2 regions of the Azospirillum sp. TSO5 genome follow, and region 1 is predicted to be linked to the other one. Evidence: predicted binding sites of a transcription regulator. Region 1 holds the regulator's gene; the other holds the start of a gene.
The links. Region 1 encodes HrcA, which represses chaperone genes, less so after heat shock. Its sites were predicted from a motif close to GTTAGCACTCNCCNNNGGNGAGTGCTAAC; they were not measured.

Region 1 (3,407 bases):
GACTGTAACCGTCGGCCCCGGCCTTGCACCGGGTCTGCTGTCCCCGTGGCGGGTGCCACGGGCGCTCGCGGGCTCCCCTTCAGTTGAAGGGATACCGCCGGTCGGGAGTTTCACCCTGCCCTGAGAACAAGCATATGTCGCCGCCCGTTTGCGGACGGCGGCCTCAGCTTCGTGGGCGGAGTGATGTCTGTCAAGGGTGCGGGTGACGGGTGCGCACAGGCTTTACGGACAAACCTTCCGCACCGTCTCCACCAGCTTTTCCGGGTTGAACGGCTTCACCAGCCAGCCGGTGGCACCGGCTTCGCGGCCGGCGGACTTCTTGGCGGGGTCGGCTTCGGTGGTCAGCAGCAGGATCGGGGTGGCGCGGTTGAGGGCCGAGCCGCGGATAGCGCGGGTCAGGGCCAGCCCGTCCAGGCCCGGCATGTTCAGGTCGGTGATTATGCAGTCGAACTTGCGCTGGTTGACCAGGGCGAGGCCGGCATTGCCGTCCGACGCCTCCGCCACCTCATAGCCGGCGCCTTTCAGCGTGAAACCGACCATGTCGCGGATGGTCTTGGAATCGTCGACGGTCAGGACGCTCTTGGTCGCAGAGGGGGGCATGAAAGGCGGCTCCGGTTGCTCGGCCGAAAGGAATATGGGAAAGGCCTAGGCAATTTCCCGGCAACCGTCAACCGCTGGCGTTCCCTATCCCGAACAACGCCAAACCCCCGGTCCGGCGGCATCGCCGCTGAACCGGGGGTTTGGCAGGGCGATATGGTTACGCCTTCGTATCGACGTGCTGGCCGCCGGCGTCACCGCCCTTGGCGACGCCGACCATCGCCTCGCGCAGCAAGCGGCCGTGGATGGTGTAGCCGGGCTGCAGGACCTGGACGACGGTGCCGGCGGCCTTGCCGGTGTTCTCGATCTCGAACATCACCTGATGGAAGTTCGGGTCGAACGGTTCGCCGGCCGGGTCCAGCTTCTTGATGCCGGCGCGGTCGAAGGCGGCGAACAGCTGGCGCTCGGTCGCCTCGACGCCGACGGCGAGGCCCTTCAGCATCTCGTCCTGCTCGCGGCCCTCGGCGGGCACGGCGTCCAGCGCGCGGCGCAGGTTGTCGGCGACCGACACCAGCTCCTTGGCGAAGCTGGACACGGCGAACTTGCTGGCGTCCTCGCGGTCGCGCTGGGCACGGCGGCGGGTGTTCTCCGTCTCCGCCATGGCGCGCAGAAGCTGGTCCTTCAGGCTGGCGACCTCGGCTTCCAGCTTGGCGACGCGGTCCTCGGGCGAACCGGTTTCCGCAGCGTTGGCGGCGGCGGTCTCGGCGGTGGCCTCGGTCGGCTCCACCGTGGCGTCGGAGGGCTTGTTCTGCTCTTCGCTCATGGTTTTCTCAATTCTTGCTTCGTCAAAAGGCGGAGTGAGTGAGGGAGGCGGCGCTCAGCCGATCAGCCGGCTGACCACCTTGGCGGTGTAATCCACCAGCGGAATGATGCGGGCGTAATTGATCCGGGTCGGGCCGATGACGCCGATGGCGCCGATCACCTGTTCCCGGCTGTTCTGGAAGGGGGAGATGATCATCGAACAGCCGGAATGGCTGAACAGCACATTCTCCGCGCCGATGAAGATCTGCACGCCGTCGCCGCGCCCGGTGGCGTCCAGCATGCGCAGCATCGTCTCCTTGGTCTCCAGCGCCTCGAACAGGCCGCGCACCCGCTCCAGGTCGGACAGCGCGGTGACGTCCTCCAGCAGGCGGGACTGGCCGCGGACGATCAGCTGGCCGGCGTTCGACCCGCCGCTGCCGGCCCAGGTGGCCAGACCGGCGGCGACCACCTTGCGCGACAATTCGTCCAGCTGGGTCTTCTGCTGTTCGATCTCCTGCAGCACCTCCTGCCGCGCCTCGTCCAGCGTGCGGCCGGCGAGCTTGGCGCTGAGGAAGTTCGACACCGTCTGCAGGGTGGAGGTCGGCACCCCCATCGGCACCTCGATCACCCGGTTCTCGACCAGCCCGTCCTCGTTCACCAGGACGACCAGGGCGCGGCCGGGGCCGAGCGACACGAATTCGATATGCTTCAGCGGCCGGTCGGTCTTGGGCGCCACCACCAGCCCGGCACAGTGCGACAGGCCGGACAGCATGGTCGACGCCTCGCCCAGCACGTCGGCGAAGGCGCGGCCGGAGGCGGAGCATTTCGCTTCGATCGAGGCGCGCTCGTCCTCGGTCAGCGACCCGATCTCCAGCAGGCCGTCGACGAAGATGCGCAGGCCGGCGTCGGTCGGGATGCGGCCGGCAGACGTGTGCGGGGCATAGAGCAGCCCCTGCTCCTCCAGGTCGGCCATCACGTTGCGGATGGTCGCGGGCGACAAGGCCATGCCAAGCCGCCTGGAGATCGTGCGCGAGCCGACCGGTTCGCCGGACGCGACATAGGCGTCGACGATCAGCCGGAAAATCTCGCGCGATCGCTGGTTCAGCTCGTTGATCATGGACTAGGGCGGTCGGGCTCTGTTCGGGCTGGTCGGCTGCGGAACGGGAGTTCCGTCAACCGGTCCGAATTTAGGCAGGTCCGACCGCCGAATCAACGTGCGGGGCGAAGAAGCTCTGCGGCCTTGCGACCTTGAAACGGTCGCAAGGCCGTTTCATCACGACCGCTCGACGCCCCTTACTGCTCCGCCAGGAAGTTGCGGTACTGGGTGGCGATGGCGGCGACCGCCGCCTCGTACAGCTGCCGGCCATGCTCCGGGCGGGCGAGGCCGGGGGCGGAGCCGATGCGGCCGTCGGGATAGCGGCGGCGGAAGTCACGGGCGTCGTGGAAGCCGCCGGCCGGCGCCTGTTCCGGCTCCAGCGCCGCGGTCTTGATCGAGTCGGGATAGGCGTACTGGGTCAGCGACACCTCGCTGGGGGTGGCGTGCGAGCCCTCCTTGCCCTGGTACAGCTCACGCGACAGGCGGGCGACCTCGCCATTCTCCCACCAGCTCACCAGGGCGCAACGCAGGTCCGGCGCATCGCGGCCGCGCAGCGCCCGGTTCTCCGCATGGATCTCGTAGAAGGCGGCGCGGACGGTGGCGATGTTGCCGCCATGGCCGTTGACGAAGAAGAAGCGCTCGAACCCGTGTTCGGCCAGCGAGCCGACATAGTCGCGCAGCAGGGCGATCAGCGTCGACGGCTTCAGCGTCATCGAGCCGGGGAATTCCATATGGTGCACGGCCATGCCGACCGGGATGGTCGGGCCGACCAGCGCGCCGGTGGCGTCGCCGACGCCCTTGGCGATGACCTCGGCACAGATGGCGTCGGTGCCGACCAGCCCGTTCGGCCCATGCTGCTCGGTCGAGCCGATCGGCATGATGATGCCCTTGGAGGTCTTGAGGTAGGTTTCGACCTCGGCCCAGGTGCTCAGGTGAAGCTGCACGGTGGCGGATCCTTTTCGACGATGCGTGC
Region 2 (3,407 bases), on a different contig from region 1:
GGCGATCGAGGCCGCGTCCTGCAGGGCGGTGCGAACCACCTTCACCGGATCGATGATGCCGGCGGCGACCAGATCGGTGAACTCACCCTTCTGGGCGTCGTAGCCGAAGTTGGCGTCGTTCTGGTCCAGCAGCTTGCCGACCACGATCGAACCGTCGGTGCCCGCGTTGTAGGCGATCTGACGGACCGGGGCCTGCAGGGCGCGGCGGATGATGTCGATGCCGACGCGCTGCTCGTCGTTGGCCGGGACCAGCTTGTCCAGAGCCTTGCCGGCGTACAGCAGGGCCGAACCGCCACCGGCGACCACGCCCTCTTCCACCGCGGCGCGGGTGGCGTGCATGGCGTCGTCAACGCGGTCCTTGCGCTCCTTCACCTCGACCTCGGTCGCACCGCCGACGCGGATGACCGCGACGCCGCCGGCCAGCTTGGCCAGACGCTCCTGCAGCTTCTCGCGGTCGTAGTCCGAGGTGGTCTCCTCGGCCTGGGCGCGGATCTGGCCGCAACGGGCTTCGATGTCGGCCTTCTCGCCGGCGCCGTCGACGATCGTGGTGGTCTCCTTGGAGATCACGACCTTCTTGGCGGTGCCCAGCATGTCGAGCGTGACGTTCTCGAGCTTGATGCCGAGGTCTTCCGAGATGACCTGGCCGCCGGTCAGGATGGCCATGTCCTCCAGCATCGCCTTGCGGCGATCACCGAAGCCCGGGGCCTTCACGGCGGCGATCTTCAGGCCGCCGCGCAGCTTGTTGACGACCAGGGTGGCCAGAGCCTCGCCCTCGATGTCCTCGGCGATGATCAGCAGCGGACGCGACGACTGCACGACCGACTCCAGGACCGGCAGCAGCGGCTGCAGACCCGACAGCTTCTTCTCGTGCAGCAGGATGTACGGATTCTCGAGATCCGCGATCATCTTGTCGGCGTTGGTGATGAAGTACGGCGACAGGTAGCCGCGGTCGAACTGCATGCCCTCGACGACGTCCAGCTCGGTGTCCAGGCTCTTGGCCTCTTCCACCGTGATGACGCCCTCGTTGCCGACGCGCTCCATCGCCTGGGCGATCATCTTGCCGATCTCGGCTTCGCCGTTGGCGGAGATGGTGCCGACCTGGGCGATCTCGTCGTTGGTCGTGACCTTCTTGGCGCGGGCCTGGATGTCGGCGACGACGGCGGCGACGGCGATGTCGATGCCGCGCTTCAGGTCCATCGGGTTCAGGCCGGCGGCGACCTTCGTCACGCCTTCGCGGACGATGGCCTGGGCCAGGACGGTGGCGGTGGTGGTGCCGTCACCGGCCAGATCGTTGGTCTTCGAGGCGACCTCGCGGACCATCTGGGCGCCCATGTTCTCGAACTTGTCCGACAGTTCGATTTCCTTGGCGACCGACACACCGTCCTTGGTGATGCGCGGAGCGCCGAAGGACTTCTCGATCACGACGTTGCGGCCCTTCGGGCCCAGCGTGACCTTCACGGCGTCGGCGAGGATGTCAACGCCACGCAGCAGCTTTTCGCGCGCGGTGGGGCCGAACTTGACGTCTTTGGCAGCCATGTCTCGATTCCTTTAACTTGTAAATTTCGAAGGATACGGGCGGAGGACTTAGGCCTCGATGACGCCCATGATGTCCGATTCCTTCATGATCAGGTAATCGACGCCTTCGATCTTCACTTCCGTGCCCGACCACTTGCCGAACAGGATACGGTCGCCGGCCTTGACGTCCAGCGCCACGACCTTGCCCGACTCGTCACGGGCGCCGGGGCCGACGGCGATGATCTCGCCTTCCTGCGGCTTTTCCTTGGCCGTGTCGGGGATGATGATCCCACCCTTGGTCTTGGTGTCGGACTCCAGACGCTTGACGACGACGCGGTCGTGCAGCGGGCGGAACTTCATGGAATGCCTCCTTGGATCAAGGCTTGGTTCTGACTGACGTGAATTGGCGCGGGCGGCGGCTGTTAGCACTCCCACCCGGCGAGTGCCAGACAGCTAATAGAAGCGGTTTGGGGATTCAAGAGGCTCATTTCGGAATTTGTCGCGAATGTCGGCAGCACTCACCGAAACATGCTGCTAACACACTGAAATAACTTGATATTTTCCATTGCGCCCCGCCCTGCCCCGCGGCAAGATTTCTTCAAACGGTCACGAAGGACCCGACCGTTCCGGCGCCTGCCTTCCTACCGGGACGGCACCGGGAGGAACCGGACACCGCCAGACCCACCCGATCCCCCAACCGAACGGGAGACCGCGCATGGCCGATCTCAGCCTCCAGCTCCGCGATTTCCGCCTGACCACCGCCGAGATTCTCTATCATATGCCGGACCATCCCGGCCTGCTGCAGTGCTACCTGTGGCAGGAGCTGGACCAGGCGCCGGACTATCCGGTGCTGCGCCGCTTCCTCGATTTCTGGCAGCGCAATCTGGACGGCAAGCTGCATTCGGTGCGGCTGGCGAGCCAGACCCTGATCACCCCCGGCGAGCTTCGCCACGCTGCCGCCGATTTCCGCCTTCACTGATCCCGGCCAACTCCCTTCCCCCCTGTGACTGCCGTCACAGCACCACGCCCCGGTATTCGCTAAAATTTTAGCGAATACCGGGGCTGCAGAGGTGGAGGGGACGATGGCGGCGAAACGGAAGGCGGTGGACTGGCGGAATCGCGAGAGCCGGCTGGTGGAGGCGCTGCTGGAGGTCACGACCATTGCCGGGCTGTTCGCGCTTCTGTTCGCCCTGTTCGTGCTGTTCGGCGCCGCGCAGACGCTGACACCCTGACTCTCCGGGACTCTCCGGCAGCCCATCCGGTGGGCTTTCGCCGAATTACGACAATTTGCATTCTATCCTTCCCGCTAAGCGCGTATCTCGCTTAGGATCGCTCCCGTTGCGGGCGGAGGGTGTCCGCCCGGCGCGCCAACCGGGAGTTAGCATCCATGACCACCAAGCCGGTCTGCCAAGCCGCGGTCGATCTCGTGAAGCATTTCGAGGGCCTGTACCTCAACGCCTATCTCTGCCCGGCCGGCGTTCCCACCATCGGTTACGGCCACACCGCCGGGGTGAAGATGGGCCAGACCATCACCGCCGAGCAGGCCGACGCCTTTCTCGCCTGCGACCTGACCGAGGCGGCGGGCCGCGTCGACGGGCTGGTGAAGGTGGCGCTGAACGACGACCAGCGCGGCGCCCTGTCCTCCTTCGTCTTCAACCTGGGCGCCGGCAGCCTGCAAAGCTCGACCCTGCTGAAGCTGCTGAATGCCGGCGATTACGCCGGGGCCGCCGAACAGTTCGGCCGCTGGGTCTATGCCACGGTGAACGGCAAGCCGACCAAGCTGGCCGGCCTCGTCGCCCGCCGCGCGGCGGAAGAGGCACTGTTCCAGGGCCAGACCGCCCAGCCCCAGACCGGGGTGACCACCGCCGACGGCACCGTCTGATCCGCCGCTC

Region 2: a site for HrcA is predicted at 1,937-1,965, ahead of groES (co-chaperone GroES). Genes of this name have one in related genera too.

Annotation. Positions count from the first base shown of each region.
Region 1 is NZ_LGQY01000003.1:7,346-10,752, reverse strand. Features, by position in the region: FMN riboswitch at 1-132, opposite strand, end outside; gene TSO5_RS00305 (response regulator) at 223-600, opposite strand; gene grpE (nucleotide exchange factor GrpE) at 758-1,360, opposite strand; gene hrcA (heat-inducible transcriptional repressor HrcA) at 1,415-2,455, opposite strand; gene TSO5_RS00290 (creatininase family protein) at 2,632-3,378, opposite strand.
Region 2 is NZ_LGQY01000016.1:41,717-45,123, forward strand. Features, by position in the region: gene groL (chaperonin GroEL) at 1-1,536, opposite strand, end outside; gene groES (co-chaperone GroES) at 1,585-1,875, opposite strand; gene TSO5_RS04025 (usg protein) at 2,231-2,494, shown strand; gene TSO5_RS32590 (hypothetical protein) at 2,598-2,747, shown strand; gene TSO5_RS04030 (lysozyme) at 2,903-3,397, shown strand.